2 regions of the Aeribacillus sp. SP014 genome follow, and region 2 is predicted to be linked to the other one. Evidence: predicted binding sites of a transcription regulator. Region 2 holds the regulator's gene; the other holds the start of a gene.
The links. Region 2 encodes CtsR, which represses protease genes until heat stress. Its sites were predicted from a motif close to ATGGTCAATAAAGGTCAAACA; they were not measured.
Positions count from the first base shown of each region.

Region 1: ACVIJU_RS07445 (ATP-dependent Clp protease ATP-binding subunit) is a predicted target of CtsR. The motif match lies at 2,586-2,606, and genes of this name have one in related genera.

Region 1 is NZ_JBSRXI010000001.1:1,504,104-1,512,710, forward strand. It holds gene motA (flagellar motor stator protein MotA) at 1-183, opposite strand, end outside; gene ACVIJU_RS07445 (ATP-dependent Clp protease ATP-binding subunit) at 348-2,468, opposite strand; gene ACVIJU_RS07450 (YkvI family membrane protein) at 2,712-3,746, shown strand; gene ACVIJU_RS07455 (metallophosphoesterase family protein) at 3,779-4,516, shown strand; PreQ1 riboswitch class I at 4,892-4,935, shown strand; partial or broken gene queC (7-cyano-7-deazaguanine synthase QueC) at 5,082-5,780, shown strand; gene queD (6-carboxytetrahydropterin synthase QueD) at 5,780-6,217, shown strand; gene queE (7-carboxy-7-deazaguanine synthase QueE) at 6,217-6,945, shown strand; gene ACVIJU_RS07475 (tunnelling fold family protein) at 6,970-7,143, shown strand; partial or broken gene queF (preQ(1) synthase) at 7,515-7,844, shown strand; gene ACVIJU_RS07485 (YkvS family protein) at 7,976-8,155, opposite strand; gene ACVIJU_RS07490 (hypothetical protein) at 8,291-8,494, shown strand; gene ACVIJU_RS07495 (sigma-70 family RNA polymerase sigma factor) at 8,556-8,607, opposite strand, start outside.
Region 2 is NZ_JBSRXI010000001.1:264,103-272,709, reverse strand. It holds gene ACVIJU_RS01445 (type IV pilus modification PilV family protein) at 158-625, shown strand; gene ACVIJU_RS01440 (hypothetical protein) at 618-1,145, shown strand; gene ACVIJU_RS01435 (hypothetical protein) at 1,126-2,880, shown strand; gene ACVIJU_RS01430 (MgtC/SapB family protein) at 3,659-4,333, shown strand; gene ACVIJU_RS01425 (CtsR family transcriptional regulator) at 4,574-5,035, shown strand; gene ACVIJU_RS01420 (UvrB/UvrC motif-containing protein) at 5,050-5,598, shown strand; gene ACVIJU_RS01415 (protein arginine kinase) at 5,600-6,688, shown strand; gene clpC (ATP-dependent protease ATP-binding subunit ClpC) at 6,685-8,607, shown strand, end outside.

The sequences.
Region 1 (8,607 bases), 1.2 Mb from region 2:
TTTCGGTACTCTTTTAATTTCATTTGTCGGAAAGGCAATAACGACCGCAGCAATCGTTCCGATGATAATAATGACGATAGCTGCCGGATTGATTAAGACGGAAAGACTGACACCTTTTAAAACCATGCCGACAATAATTGCCATAATTCCTAAAAAAATGCCGATAATTGATGTTTTGTCCATGTTCATCAAATCCTTCTTCTTTCTATATTCAATTATTATATCGACAAAGAAAGACGAAAATTTTATATTTGATAAAAAAAATAAACGACACATTCATCGGAATCGATTTTTGCGATGCTGCTCCCAAATAAAAAAACTGCCCTAATGGACTGTTAGGGCAGCTGTTATGAACGAATAACAATTTCTTCATTTTCTACGTCGGCGATTAAATGATTGTGCACTTCACCGTCTAACAGGATGTCTGCAATTTTGTCTTCAATATGTTCTTGAATGACGCGGCGAAGCGGACGAGCGCCGAACGATGGATGATAGCCGATTTCTACCAATTTTTCTTTTGCTTTTTCTGTTACGTCCAATGAAATGTTTTGTTCTTTCAACGTGTTCCGAACTTCTTCAAGCATCAAATCAACTATTTTCAAATAATCTTCTTTATCAAGCGGTTTAAATTCAATAATGGCATCGAAACGGTTTAAAAATTCAGGCTTAAAGAATGAACCGAGAGATTCAAGGATGCTTGATTCTTTTTCCACCGTGCTGTTAAAACCGACGTGAACTTGTTTTGCACCTGCTCCAGCGTTAGAGGTCATAATAATGACCGTATCTTTGAAGCTGACGGTGCGGCCTTGGCTGTCTGTCAAGCGTCCGTCTTCTAATATTTGCAAGAAAATGTGCTGTACATCTGGATGAGCTTTTTCAATTTCATCCAGCAGGATAATGCAGTAAGGGTTGCGACGAACCTTTTCCGTTAATTGTCCTGCTTCTTCATGTCCGACATAGCCTGGAGGCGAGCCGATTAATTTTGAAACAGAATGTTTTTCCATATATTCACTCATATCCAAGCGAATCATGGCATCTTTTGAACCGAACAGCTCCAAAGCTAATGTTTTCGACAATTCCGTTTTTCCAACGCCAGTCGGGCCGACGAACAGGAAGGATCCGATTGGTCGGTTTTTTGCTTTCAATCCAGCGCGGCTGCGGCGAATGGCTTTTGCCACTTTCCGGACAGCATCCTCTTGGCCGATAATTTTTTTCGCCAAGTTTTCTTCTAAATGTTTCATTTTTGCTTGCTCATCCTCTTGCAGCTTGCCGACTGGTATGCCGGTTTTTTCTTCGATGATTTTTTGAATGTCTTCTACTTGAACGATTGCTTGCTGTTTGTCCTTTCCTTGTTCAAGCTGCTTTTCAAGGGCAGCTTCTTCGTCGCGAAGCTTAGCTGCAAGTTCGTATCGTTCTTCCTTTAGCGCTTTTTCTTTTTCATGGGCAATTTGTTTAAGCCGCTCGTGGATGTCTGCTTCATTAGCCGGCTCGGCTTTTAAGTTTAATCTTGAACCAGCTTCATCCATTAAATCGATGGCTTTGTCAGGCAAAAAGCGGTCTTGAATATATCGATGAGATAGTGTGACGCAAGCTTTAATCGCATCTTCTGAATATTTGACTTGATGGTATTGTTCATATTTTTCTTGAATTCCTTTTAAAATGCTGATCGCTTCTTCAATGGAAGGTTCTTTCACAATAACCGGCTGGAAGCGTCGTTCAAGGGCTGCATCTTTTTCGATTTGCCGGTATTCTTTTAGAGTTGTTGCTCCGACAACTTGAAGCTCACCGCGGGCGAGCGCTGGCTTTAATATGTTGCCGGCATCCATAGAACCTTCCGCAGAACCGGCGCCGACTAATAGATGAATTTCATCGATAAACAGGATGATGTTTTTCCGGGCTTGCAATTCTTGAATTAGCTGCTTCATCCGCTGTTCAAATTGTCCGCGAATTCCCGTGTTGGCGACAAGTGATGAAACATCCAGCAAATAAACTTCTTTATTTTTTAGTTTTTGCGGAACGTCTCCTTGAGAAATTTTTAAGGCTAGTCCTTCCACAATAGCTGTTTTCCCTACGCCTGGTTCTCCGATTAAAACCGGGTTATTTTTATTGCGTCGATTTAAAATTTCAATCACTCGTCTTACCTCATCATCGCGGCCGATGACAGGATCAATCAACCCAGCTTTTGCAGCATCCGTTAAATTTCGGCCGAATTGATCGAGGAAGCCGTTCTGTTTTCCGCCCCCTGATTTCGGTTGTGCTTGAACAGCTTGGTCAAAGCTCTCAAAAGAGTTTGGCATAAATGATTGAAATAATTCATCGAAACCGCTGAATCCGTAAAAACCACTTGGGATTTTTTGTTTATATTGTTGATAGCATTCTTGACAGAGACGCATTTCTTGTTTGTTGTGATTGATTTGTACATTTAATAAAACATTGGCTTTTCTTGTTTGGCAATTTTCACACAACATATAGCATTCCTCCTTTTTGACTTTGATTAACTTTGACTAAAAGAAGAAACTTCTTTGACTTTCTTTGACCTTTTGGAATCAAAGAGACAATCTCAATCATTCAATAGTTAGATTCACTGTTTGACCTTTTCTGACTTTATTATACTTTGACCTTTTTTGACTTTCAAGTCTTTTTTATAAATTTTTTTCGTCTTTTTTTCCCTTCTTGTCCATATATTGTTGATAAAGTAAGGTGGGTGAAACATGAGCAATAAATGGGTATTGGCACTTCAAATAGCTTCTGTCTATATCGGCACTGTCATCGGTGCAGGGTTTGCAACGGGAAAAGAGATCGTTGAGTTTTTTTCAAAATACGGCGCTGGAGGAATTGTTGGAATTATTTGTTCTGCCGTTTTATTTGTTTGGCTGGGAACGAAAATGATGTTGATCGGAAGACGCATTAATGCATCTTCGTATTTGCAGTTGAACCAATTTTTGTTTGGGACGTTGTCAGCTTATGTAGTCAACGGCTTGATGTTTATGATGCTGATTGGCATCACATCGGTCATGCTGTCGGGGGCGGGGGCGATTTTTGAAGAGCAACTGTCGCTTTCAAAGCAATTTGGAATTTTTTTTACGATTGTGCTTTCCATTGCTGTGATTTCGTTTGGAGTCAAAGGGCTGTCTTCCGTCAATCTATTGGTTGTTCCGCTTTTTATTTTGTTTAGCCTGATCATCTCCATTGAAGCCATCATTAGGGGTGATTTTATCGATTTATCGTTGGATGGAGTGTTTCAACCAGTCAAATCAAGCTTTTTATATGTTTCTTTTAATCTCTCTCTTGCTCAGGCTGTACTTGTTCCGCTCGCAAACGCAATAAAGGATGAAAGCGCCATTAAATTGGGCGGAGTTGTAGGCGGTCTCGGATTAAGCTTCATTTTATTTTCCAGCTATTTCTCTCTTCTGCATTTGCCGGACGCCGGGCTTTTTGAAATCCCAATGGCTGAAATTGTCAAGCAGCTGTTTTCAGGCTTTTATTACATATACATCCTTGTTATTTTTGGAGAAATATTTTCATCGTTGATCGGCAATCTGTATGGTTTGGAACGGCAATTATCATCGGAAAAGCCTTTGGCAAAAATCGCTGGTGTCATTTTCATCCTATTATTATGTTATTTAGTCAGCCTGATAGGATACGGAAAGCTCATTTCCACGCTTTATCCGCTGTTCGGGTATATGAGCATTGCCTTTTTCATATTATTAATGTTCAAAAAAATTCCAGACGATAACAAATCATGATAAAATAGTAGGGAAATGAAGGAGGAGTTTATTTGGATAAAATCGCGGTCATTTCTGATATACATGGGAATATTCCAGCGTTGTCGTCTGTATTGAAAGATATAAGCTTGCGAAATGTAGATCGAATTTTTTGTTTAGGAGATCTTGTCGGAAAAGGACCTGAATCAAAAGAAGCGATCGATATCGTCCGCAGCTCCTGCGATTTTGTTTTAAAAGGAAACTGGGACGAGCTGATTACAAGGGAAGATGTAAACGATGTCGTTCGCTGGCATCAAAATCAGTTGTCGCAAGAAGACATAGAATATTTGCGTAGCCTCCCGTTTTCCATTGATTTTTATATGAGCGGCCGCCGGCTGCGGCTTTTTCATGCATCCCCTTTCAGCGTCTGGATAAGAGTACAGCCTTGGGATTCGATTGAAAAAAGATTGTCCATGTTTGAAAACAGCGTTGAAACCGGTTTGGGAACGAAGGAGCCGGATGTTGTCGGATACGGTGATGTTCATAATGCCTTTATACAGCATTTATCCGGTAAAACGCTTTTTAATGCAGGCAGTGTCGGTAATCCGCTGGACCTGCCCGAAGCATCCTACTGCATTTTGGAAGGCACGTTCAACTCGGAGAAAAGGGCTCCTTTTTCGATTCAGCACATACGTGTTCCATATGATATTGACCTTGCCATTCAATTAGCTAGAAAAAAAGAAATGCCGGAACTAAAAGAGTATATTCAGGAATTAACGACCTCACGCTACAGAGGCTTGGAAAAGGCATGATGCGGAGGTAAAAGTAAAATTATTGTAGGTAAAAATTAGCGCCTTCATTTAATGAGAACTCTGATTGCTCATTAAATGAAAGGGAAAGTGTGGCAGTAATATAAGAAAGTGCGGCTGCTCCTGGTAGAATGATCATGGACTACATTTAGAGGATAAAAAATTGCCCACAAACGCTCGGCTCAATTCTGTTTTTTGAAAAAGGAGATTTTTTTACCAAGAGGGTACCCTGAAAAAAGTGATTTCGCTATCAAAAAATAGCGATTAAAAAAGTTGCCCACAAAGTCTTGAGTGACTCCAGTCGGAGCATGCCGTTTGCATAACCAATTCTGTATGATATAATAAGATACAACTTGAATAAAAATCCGTTTCGAAAGAACGGGAGAGGTTCTAGCACACCCTCTATAAAAAACTAAGGAAAACTATATCCTTGGGATATAGTTTTTTCAATGTTTGCGAAAGGTTTAGAAGTTGAATAGATTTATGATGATTTCGAAAGGCTTCTGAACAGCTTGCTTCCGCCTCTGTAGCAGAAAAAGAAGCATCAGTTTCTGTTTAAGCTAGGCAGTGTGAATGGCTTTCTTTTTTCAGAAAGGAGCGTTTTCAAATGGATAATAAGAAAGCGGTCGTTGTGTTTAGCGGAGGACAAGACAGTACAACTTGTTTGTTTTGGGCGAAGAAACAATTTGATGAGGTGACCGCTGTCACGTTTCATTATAATCAGCGGCATGCACAGGAAATTGAAGCAGCGAAAAACATTGCGAACGAAGCCGGCATACCTCATTATGTGCTGGACATGTCCTTATTAAATCAAATGGCGCCGAATGCATTAACGCGTTCAAATATGGAAATTGAACAAAAGGAAGGAGAGCTTCCCAACACTTTTGTTCCGGGGAGGAATTTAGTTTTTTTGACATTTGCCGCCATTTTGGCGAAACAACTGGGAGCGAAACATATTGTGACAGGTGTATGTGAAACGGATTTCAGCGGCTATCCTGACTGCCGGGACGTGTTCGTAAAATCCTGCAATGTAACGATTAATTTAGCGATGGAAGAGGATTTTGTGATTCACACGCCGCTTATGTGGATCAATAAAGCGGAAACGTGGAAGTTTGCCGATGAGTTAGGGGTGTTCGATATCATTCGCGAAAAAACGTTGACGTGCTATAACGGCATTATTGGCGACGGATGCGGCGAATGCCCTGCTTGCTTATTGAGAAAAAGGGGATTGGAACAATATTTGGCTGAAAAAGGAGCTAATACGTGATGCTTCATCAATTTTATCCGCAAGTTTTTCATAATTATAGTTATGAGCTGAATAAAGATATGCAAATATCTGCTGCACACTACATCCCGCATGAAAAAGCGGGGAAATGCGCCCGTGTACATGGCCACACGTATTTCGTCAATCTCACTATTTGCGGTGATCAGCTTGATGATTCAGGATTCCTTGTGAATTTTCAGCATTTAAAAAAATGGGTTCATGATCGATTTGACCATACGCTGCTCAATGACCATACGGATGTATTCAATGGTCAAAACAGCGAAGACTTTCCAACGACAGAAGTGGTTGCGCGGAAAATTTGGGAAATTGTCCAGGATCATTTAAATGTACTCCCGAATAAACCGAAATGCTTGCAGGTGTTTGTCAGAGAAACGCCGACAAGCTATGTTGTGTACCGTCCGAAAAGGGAGATGAAATAATGAAAAAAATACCGGTCATCGAGATTTTTGGACCGACCATTCAAGGGGAAGGAATGGTGATCGGACAAAAAACAATGTTTGTCCGAACGGCCGGTTGCGACTATTCATGCAGCTGGTGTGATTCAGCTTTTACGTGGAACGGTTCAGCAAAAGATGAAATTAAACAAATGACAGCAGCGGAAATTTTGGACGATCTTATTGAGCTTGGCGGCGATCGCTTCAATCACGTCACCATTTCGGGCGGAAATCCGGCATTGATTAGAGGATTGGATGAATTGATTATCCTTTTAAGGGAGCAAGGATTTCGCACTGCACTGGAGACACAGGGAAGCCGTTATCAAGATTGGTTTTTACTAATCGATGATTTAACTCTTTCTCCCAAGCCTCCTAGTTCAGGGATGAAAACGAACTTTACTGTGCTTGATGACATTATGAAGCGGCTGATCGATGGCGGACGGAAAGACAATGTTAGTCTAAAAGTTGTTGTTTTTAATGAGGAAGATTTTGATTACGCGAAAAACGTCCACCTTCGCTATCCAAATATTTCATTTTATTTGCAGCCTGGAAATGATCAAGTAAACGAACAAAATGATCACCTCCTGAGAAATCAGCTTTTAGAAAAATTAGAATGGCTGATCGAATTGACTGTTCTATCAAAAGAAATGAACGATGCTCGAGTTTTGCCGCAGCTTCATGCACTTGTTTGGGGAAACAAGCGCGGAGTGTAAATTAATAGGAAAGGATGAAAAAAGATGGCTGGAAGAAAAGATGATGAATTGAAAGATCTGACGCTGTTAGGCAACAAAAATACAAAATATTTATTTGAATACAGCCCAGAAGTGTTGGAAGTATTCGATAATAAACATCCAGACCGCGATTATTTCGTGAAGTTCAATTGTCCGGAGTTTACCAGCTTGTGTCAATAAGGGCACACTTCAGTGGCGACACTGTCGGATAAACCTTGTGAATTCAGGGGAAGAGGATAATGGAGTAAAAAGCGGAAATGGCAATTGTAATCGAATAAAAGAAAAACATGTTCTTGTCTCTTATTCCCATTATCTTTCCAACCCTGAGCCAAGCCTCAAATTTAAGGGAATCTTCTTCTTAAATTTGAGGAAGGTGCAGAGACTATCGAAATCACTCCAGCATGAAGCGAGTAAGAGTAGTGTTGGAGGAAGAGAGTAGAGTACACCAAGATGACAGCATATATTATCTTGGTGGAAGCGCAAGGGTTCTTATTCAATATCGCAGTTGAATAAGAATATGATATAGTCCACCTGTTTGTGAAAAACAGAGGCCAATCACCGGACAACCGGACTTCGCGACCATTTATATCAGCTATATTCCAGACAAAAAATGTGTGGAAAGCAAGTCGCTGAAGCTTTATTTGTTCAGCTTCCGCAACCACGGCGATTTCCATGAGGACTGTGTTAATATTATCATGAATGATTTAATCAAGATCATGGAGCCCCGCTACATCGAAGTATGGGGAAAATTTACGCCGCGCGGCGGTATTTCTATTGATCCTTATGTCAATTGGGGACGTCCTGGAACAAAATACGAGAAAATGGCGGAGTATCGTATGATGAACCATGATTTGTACCCGGAAAAAGTGGACAACCGATAAAGCAAGTCGCTTGAGGCGTTTTTTTTGATAAAAGAACCTACCGAAACTTGCGTTAATTGTAAAAAATTCTTGAAATGGCACTAAACTCTTTGATATAAGAAAAAGTAAAACGGAGCATTCAATTCTCCGTTTTACTTTCCGACAATTTTATAGTTTTTATGATTAACTACTGTTTTTTGTTCCAGATCCATTTCCCGAAAGTTTTCCATGTACGTAAGATCGACGATGACGGAATTTTCATTTACTTTTTCGACAATTCCTTTGAGACCGTCTTTAAATTCAATAACATCTCCAACTTCAGCAATTTTCATTTGTTCTCTCCTTTTTTATGGATTTTCAAATATTTTGCATGATTTCTTTAGAATTGTAAAGTTTTTTTGGACAATCGCAAAAAAATAGGTAAAAAGTTTCCATTGCTCGGTAGACTGTTTTTCATAGAAAAGGAGATGGTCGAGTTGACAAATCAAGAGATACAAGACATTTTAAACAAGCTTCGTGATGGAGAACTGGAAGAATATTGTGTATCAAAGGAAGATTTTATGGCGTTTCGCAAAGTACTGATCGAAAGGGAAGATTTTAAACATTTTCATGGAACAGCAAAACGCGGTGGCAGCATTGTTTACCGATATACAAAAGATCCAAGAAGCTGACCGATGTCAGCTTCTTAATTTTTGGCACATCTTCCTCATAAAAACTGCTATTAAAGACTGTTCACTGTTCTTCCCGTACCTTTACGGCATATTTCTTCAATTTTTTTAATGCT
Region 2 (8,607 bases):
TTTAGTAAAAATGTTCCATATACTTACATTCTATTATTATGATTCGTTTAAGACAATGGTTTTTTAGTCAAAAAGTCCAATTTCAGAGGATATAGTTCCAATTCACTACAGCCATTGCGACTATTACTTAATATTTAAAAAAATGGGTGAATATTCTATGAAAATGAAGATTGTGAAGAAAATGGACGGGTTTACACTTGTGGAGATACTAATTTCTCTCGTCATTCTTTCCATCATTATTTTGGCATTTCTTAATCTTTTTGTTTTTACTAATAAAACAACTGTAGTAAACAATGATCAATTAGTGGCAATTCATCTGGCGAAATCAACAATGGAAAGAATTAAGATGAATCCTTTTTCTTATATTGATGAACCAGATAATGATCGCTTTAATCAGCCGCAAGTTTATACTTCTGACAGCTGCTCGAACCGTCCAGATCCCGATGAATGTGAACTTTTGTTTTCTCCGCTTATAAATAATAAAACGTATGAAGTTCAAGTAACGGTCAGTCAAACTGCTGATGAAAAAAAGATTCGATTATTGAATGTACTTGTTGAAGTGAATTTAAAAAATTCAAAAACACCCATTTCTTCAAAGGTTGAAGGGTATGTGAGCTATGAGTAAAAAAATCATATCCTCTAATAAAGGAATTACGTTAGTAGAAGTTCTTTCAGTGGTTTTATTGGGGTCTGTTATCGGACTGATCGCTTACTCCGTTCTTTTTAGCGGATTAAAAACATATGACCGTGCGATGGAAGAAGCAGCCTTGCGCGATGAAGCAGATTATATACTCGCCCATTTAATTGATGAGTTGTTTGTGTTAAAGGTTAGTGAGATTCAGGAGCGGAAATTGCCGGATGCGGGAGGTAACTACTTTTTAATTAAAAATGACGGCAGCAAAATTGGTTTTGATCATGAACATTCACGCGTAGTGATTAATAACAAAGAATTGTCGTTAACAAACAAAAATATCGTGCTTTCTCGCGAATCCAAATTGATAGAAACGGAACGAGAAGATGTGTTTGAAATTTTGTTAGTTTTACAATCTACTAAAACACAGCAAACAATGGAACTGAAAAGTATTGTGAACATTATTGATGATCGAAAAGGAGTGCAAAATAATAATGAAAATCATAATGAATGAAAAAGGATACTCCTTAATCTTAACCATGTTGATCTTTTTACTATTTACAGTCTTGTCTGTTTCCGTTTTGACAGTGGCTTTATCTGGGGTGAAAAGAAATCAAACAAGCGAGGATTATGTTCAAGCTCGTGAATTAGCGAATAAAGGAATTGAGCATATTACGAGTCAGATTCAAAGTGATTTGAAAAATGAACTCGGAGAAGAAGGAATTACCCGCAGCGAGTTTATAACGAAATTAAATACGATTTTAAATCGCTATAAAGACGAGGTAAATAGTGTTCACAATACTGGCGCAACTGGTGAATATCGAGTATATATACGAAATATAGAAAATGTAATAGAAAATGGTGAAGAAAACCCGCTAAAGAAGAAGATAACCTTTTTAAGCAGAGGATTTGTTGATGGCAAGGAAAAAACGGTTATTTCAGAAGTTGAAATTGGTGCACAATCTGTTTTGGAGACGTTACATTATGCGCTCGGTGCCAACAAATTATGTAAAACTCCAAATACCTGTATACCTGGTGAAGGAAATTTGTTTTTGCACGGCGGGGTTTCAATCACAGGGGATATGAAGGTAGACGGGAATTTAATCATAACGAACCGCGGATATGCATATTTAAGTGGTGAGAAATGGATTGCGTCCGTTTACCCGAGCATTTTGCCGGCACAAGGAAAAGCAAATGCAAATTTACTACTTGGCGGAAATATTTTTACCTTTAATCATACCCCTCCATATGGACAACATATTACAACTTCTAATTTTGGAAGTTCTTATACAAAGCTAACAGATCGTATTGATGATGCTTTTTACAATCGGCAAGCCCCGGTTATTGTAAAAAGGCAGCCGATCCGTGATGACATTCAAATTCCTGCACAAAAATCAGTTTTTTATTATAAACATAATTCTCCTGGTGTAACGATCATAAAAGCTAATAATGAACTAATCTCAAACCAAAATTGGCCTAATGACAAAGTTTATGCGAGTCATGATGAATGTATTTTAATAAGGTGTGAGAAATACGATGGAGATTACACATTTACTGGGAATAATCTTTTTAAAAGCTTTGCCACTGCAGGTTCATTAACAATTCGCAATTCAAATAATCAATTCAGACAGACCACCTTTAAGGAGGGAGCCTATATAGAGAAAGATTTAACAATTGGCAACGGATCTAATTCGTACAACCCAAATAATTATGACAAAATTCGGGTGGACGGCCCCATATTTGTGAACGGTGATCTGACGATTAGAGGGGCTGATGCGGAATTTAATTCAATTATGTATGTAATGGGGGATGTGACGATTGAATATTCGCGCATCAATGGATTAGGTCAAAACGGTTCATTAATTATTTTTGCAAAAGGAAATATAAACATTAGAAATAATAGCGTTAACCAGGATGAACCTAGTAATATTAAAGGGTTTTTCTATTCAGAACAAGCATTAGAAATGTTTGGAGTTGGTTCAAATATTCGTATAGAAGGAGGAATATCAGCGAGGCGCATTGTTTTAAATGCGATAAGAGGGCGTGCTAGTAATCGATATTTTGAGGGAGCACAAAGGATTACGAATAACGATTATTTTGAAGGTGCACAAAACCAAATAGGCAAGCTTTCTAGGCTGCAAATTATTTATGATCCGGAAATTATCAATACGTATGCAGATATAAAGTCTAGAGAGCCCGTTATTAAAAACTTAGATCCGCCTAAAATTATTAATCGTGACATAGAATAAATACCTTTCATCTTATTTTTTTGCCGATATGACCACCGCCTCTCGTGTATAGCGAAGGCGGTGGAGGAATCGGCTTCTTTTTTAGCTTTTTGTGATGTTTTTCCGTTGCAATACTTTCCGTTATGATCATAAAATGAAAAATTAAGAAATGACAGTCTAAAAGCCAATTTTTCGAGAAAATTGTCGAAAGCCGAAATGGATATTTTTGCTGTTACAAAAACATCTTTAATTGATTTGAATGATGCAAACCGTTTTAATTAATCTGAGAAAAGCGATGGAGGCGAGATTTGCTTATCCTTGTAAAAAAGTATGGACGAAACAATTATTCACTGCATGTGATTTGACAAGCTCAAGCCTCTTTTATCCTCTTGTAAATGGAAATATACAACAAACAGACAAAACAGCTTAAAACAGAACGAACAAAAACGACAAATTTACGAACAACTAAGAGCTCGCTTCTTCTGAAGATTCTCCGCATCTATTGAAATCAAGCTCGCTTTCTTTAAAACCTTCAATCGGAGTATAATTAATTGATCGTTACAAGAAACATAAACTGTTCCATTCTTGAAGCATATGAGCAGTGAAAGCTTCGTTTGATTTTAAAGCCAGCTCTAAAAGTGCTTTTTTGTTTCATATCATTCTTAGTCTCATACTCAAGAACAATTGAATATTGAGCACTGTTCATCGCATATAATGGGAAAGTATAATACTGTATCATTTCAAAATTCATATATGGCCAAAACAGAAAAAGTCATTTGGATAGTAAGGAGGAATGATAATGCCTGAGGAATGGCAAATTATGTTGATTCGCATTGTTTTAGCAGTCATTTTAAGTGGATTTATTGGCCTTGAACGAGAATTTAAACGGCATCCAGCAGGCTTTCGCACGCATTTGTTAGTTGGTGTCGGCTCCTGCATGATGATGTTGCTGTCTCTTTATGGCTTTGAAGAATATATGGATCGTTATGAAAATATTCGTTTTGACCCAGCAAGAATTCCTTCTTATGTCATTAGCGGCATTGGTTTTTTAGGTGCTGGAACGATATTAGTGAGAGGGGTTACGGTAAGAGGATTAACGACGGCAGCCTCGATTTGGGTTGTTGCAGGACTTGGCCTTGTCGTTGGGGCAGGAATGTATCCGTTGGCGATTTTTTCTACCTTGATTGTATTGTTGAGTTTGATCTTTCTCAATAAGGTGGAGGCTTTTTTTGCTGAGAAGTCAAGCAAAAAATGGATACAAGTTAGTCTTCCAGAAGATGATTTGGTGGAATTTACTCGGAAACTTGAACAATTAAATATTTCTGTTTATAAAATTCATTTTACATTGTCAAAGCCAAAAGAAACTAAACATGCGAAGCGTTCATATTTACTTGAAATTGGCCTTCCAAAAGATGAAATGCCTGAAATCATAAACGAATTATTGAAATTTCAAGAAGTTAAAAAAGTTTTTTAAAGAGCGGGTTTTTCCATATTGTAAATGGCAATATTATTAGTGAGCTTTTTTGTTGAAATGACACAAAAAAAAATTTATATTATAATTAAGGTCAAATATAGTCAAAGTCAAGTGACTAGTTGTTATCGTTTAGGAAATAAGCATTACGTAAACATCTTGCCTCCTATCCCTCAAGGATATTGCACATTTCTTGAGCGTTTTGCAATTCCGATCAAAAAGTTGAAGGAGGTGTTTTTCGAGGTGCGGAATATATCTGATATTATCGAGCAATATTTAAAGCATGTATTAGATTCAAGCGGAAAAGAAATTGTTGAAATTAAAAGAAGTGAAATTGCGGATAAATTTCAATGTGTTCCATCGCAAATCAATTACGTGATCAACACTCGTTTTACAATTGAACGGGGTTACATTGTCGAAAGCAAAAGGGGTGGAGGCGGTTATATCCGAATTATGAAAATTCGAATCAATGACCGTATCCAGTTGATCAATCAAATTTTAAATGCCATTGGTAAAAGGCTGTCACAATCGTCGGCGGAGGATATTATTTTGAGATTGGCTGATGAAGAGGTTATTTCAGAAAGAGAAGCGAAAATTATGTTGAGCGTAATTGATCGGTCTGTTTTATATATTGATTTGCCTGATCGAGACGAATTGAGGGCAAGGATGATGAAGGCGATGCTCACCTCGTTAAAATACAAGTGAGGATGTGATGGACGATGATTTGTCAAGAATGTCATGAAAGGCCCGCTACTTTCCACTTTACAAAAATCATCAACGGTGAAAAGACTGAAGTGCATATATGTGAAAAATGTGCACAGGAAAAAAGTGATGTATTCATATTCAATATGAATCCAGGCTTTTCTATAAACAACTTATTGTCCGGATTATTAAATATGGACAGCGCCATTAGCAGCCAAGGGCAAAATGTTTTCAAGAAAAATCAGGTCATTCAATGTGAGAAATGTAATATGACGTTTGATCAATTTACAAAAATTGGCAAATTCGGGTGCTCCCATTGTTACAAAACATTTTATCACCAAATTACTCCGATTTTAAAACGTGTTCATGGCGGGAATACAACTCACGGCGGTAAAGTGCCGAAACGGACCGGTGGAAGTATTCATTTGAAAAAGCGCCTGAAAATGCTTAAACAGGAACTGCAAGAATTAATTGCGAAAGAGGAATTCGAAAGAGCAGCTCAAGTTCGGGATGAAATTCGGTCCATTGAAGCGAAGATAAATGGACGGAACGAAAGGGGAGTATGACATGTCCTTTCAAAAATTTATTCGTTCAGCCATGAGCCCTTGGATGAATCAAGAAGGACCTGATTCCGATATTGTGCTGAGCAGCCGAGTCAGATTGGCGCGAAATATAGAAAATATCAGCTTCCCTACCATTATGTCGAATGAAGAAGCCTTGGCTGTTTTAAATACATTTGAAGAATCATTTTCACAAAGAGTGTTTGACGGTTTAGGGACATTCGTGCTGCTGAAAATGAATGAACTTCAGCCTATTCAAAAACGCGTACTTGTAGAGAAGCATTTGATTAGTCCTTATTTAATGGAAGAATCAGCACTTGGAGGGTGCCTTTTATCTGAAAACGAAGAAGTGAGCATTATGATAAACGAGGAGGATCATATTAGAATTCAATGTTTGTTCCCGGGCCTTCAGCTAAAAGAAGCGTTGAAAATGGCAATGAATCTTGACGATTGGATTGAGGAAAAAGTTGATTATGCATTTGATGAACATAGGGGCTACTTAACTAGCTGTCCAACAAATGTCGGTACCGGCTTGCGGGCTTCCGTGATGATGCACCTTCCAGGACTTGTCTTAACACAGCAGATTAACCAAATTATACCTGCTATCAATCAATTAGGATTGGTTGTGAGAGGTCGGTACGGAGAAGGAAGTGAAGCGATAGGTAATATATTCCAAATTTCGAACCAAATTACGCTAGGCAAATCAGAAGATGATATTGTCGATGATTTAATAGGTGTTGTCGGGCAATTAATTGCTCAAGAACGGGCTGCAAGAGATGCTTTATATAAAACGAATCCGCATCATCTAGAAGACCGTGTATATCGTTCCTATGGCACTCTCAAATACAGCAGAATTATTCCATCGAAAGAAGCAATTCAATGTTTATCAGATGTGCGCTTAGGAATTGACCTAGGGATTATTCAAAATGTTCCACGCAGTGTTTTAAATGAGCTTATGATTTTAATTCAGCCCGGATTTCTGCAACAATATTCAGGAGGAGTTCTACGGCCGAATGAACGGGATATTCGCAGGGCAACATTAATTCGTGAAAGGCTTCAATTAGAAAGGAAGCAAAGGGAGGATGATGAACAATGATGTTTGGGAGATTTACGGAACGGGCGCAAAAAGTGCTTGCTTTAGCGCAGGAAGAAGCTGTACGACTCGGACATAACAATATCGGCACAGAGCACATATTGCTTGGGCTCGTGCGCGAAGGAGAAGGAATTGCCGCTAAAGCGCTTCACGCTCTAGGATTAAGTCCAGAAAAAATTCAAAATGAAGTGGAAAGCCTGATAGGACGGGGGCAAGAAATTTCACAAACGATCCATTACACACCGAGAGCAAAGAAAGTCATTGAACTGTCAATGGATGAAGCAAGAAAATTAGGACATTCTTATGTCGGAACAGAACATATCCTATTGGGATTAATTCGAGAAGGCGAGGGAGTTGCTGCGCGTGTTTTAAACAATCTCGGAGTAAGCTTGAACAAAGCGCGTCAGCAAGTTTTACAGTTGTTAGGCAGCAATGAAGTATCCTCAAGCCACCAAGGAAGTTCGATGACAAACGCAAATACTCCGACGCTTGATAGTCTTGCGCGGGACTTAACGGCTGTTGCACGGGAGGGCGGACTTGATCCAGTCATCGGCCGAAGCAAAGAAATTCAGCGTGTCATCGAGGTTTTGAGCCGAAGAACAAAAAATAATCCTGTCTTAATAGGTGAACCTGGTGTTGGGAAAACTGCCATAGCAGAGGGACTTGCTCAGCAAATTGTGAATAATGAGGTTCCTGAAATTTTGAGAGATAAGCGCGTTATGACCCTTGATATGGGAACAGTTGTAGCTGGCACAAAATATAGAGGGGAATTTGAGGACCGCCTTAAAAAGGTAATGGATGAAATTCGCCAAGCAGGAAACATCATTTTATTTATTGACGAGCTTCATACACTGATCGGCGCAGGCGGGGCGGAAGGTGCAATTGATGCTTCCAACATTTTAAAACCTGCTTTGGCTCGGGGAGAATTGCAATGTATTGGGGCAACAACTTTGGATGAATACCGTAAATATATTGAAAAGGATGCTGCACTTGAACGGCGCTTCCAGCCAATCCAAGTCGACGAACCGTCCATTGAAGAGAGCATTCAAATTTTAAGAGGCTTAAGAGACCGATATGAAGCACACCACCGGGTATCCATTTCCGATGAGGCGATTGAAGCTGCTGTTAAACTTTCAGATCGGTATATTTCCGATCGGTTCCTGCCTGATAAAGCGATTGACTTGATTGATGAAGCAGGCTCCAAAGTCCGTCTTCGTTCATTTGCAACACCTCCGAATTTAAAGGAATTGGAGCAAAAATTAGAAGAAGTGCGAAAAGAAAAAGAAGCTGCAGTCCAAAGCCAAGAATTTGAAAAAGCAGCTTCATTAAGAGATACAGAGCAGCGGCTCAGAGAGGAATTAGAGGAAACGAAAAAATCATGGAAGGAAAAACAAGGTCAAGAAAATTCTGAAGTGACCGTAGAGGATATTGCAATGGTTGTTTCAAGCTGGACGGGAATTCCGGTTGTTAAACTTGCCCAAACAGAATCAGAGCGGCTTTTGAATCTCGAAGAAATTTTACACTCGCGCGTTATTGGTCAAGAAGAAGCTGTCACTGCAGTCGCAAAAGCTGTCAGACGGGCACGTGCAGGCTTAAAAGATCCGAAGCGTCCGATCGGTTCATTTATCTTCTTAGGACCGACAGGTGTAGGGAAAACGGAATTAGCCCGTGCATTAGCTGAAGCAATGTTTGGTGACGAAGATGCTATGATTCGAATCGATATGTCAGAATATATGGAGAAGCATTCTACGTCAAGGCTCGTTGGTTCGCCTCCTGGATATGTAGGCTATGAAGAGGGAGGACAATTGACGGAAAAAGTGCGCCGCAAGCCATACTCAGTCGTATTATTGGATGAAATTGAAAAAGCTCATCCAGATGTGTTTAACATTTTGCTGCAGGTGCTTGAAGACGGAAGACTCACA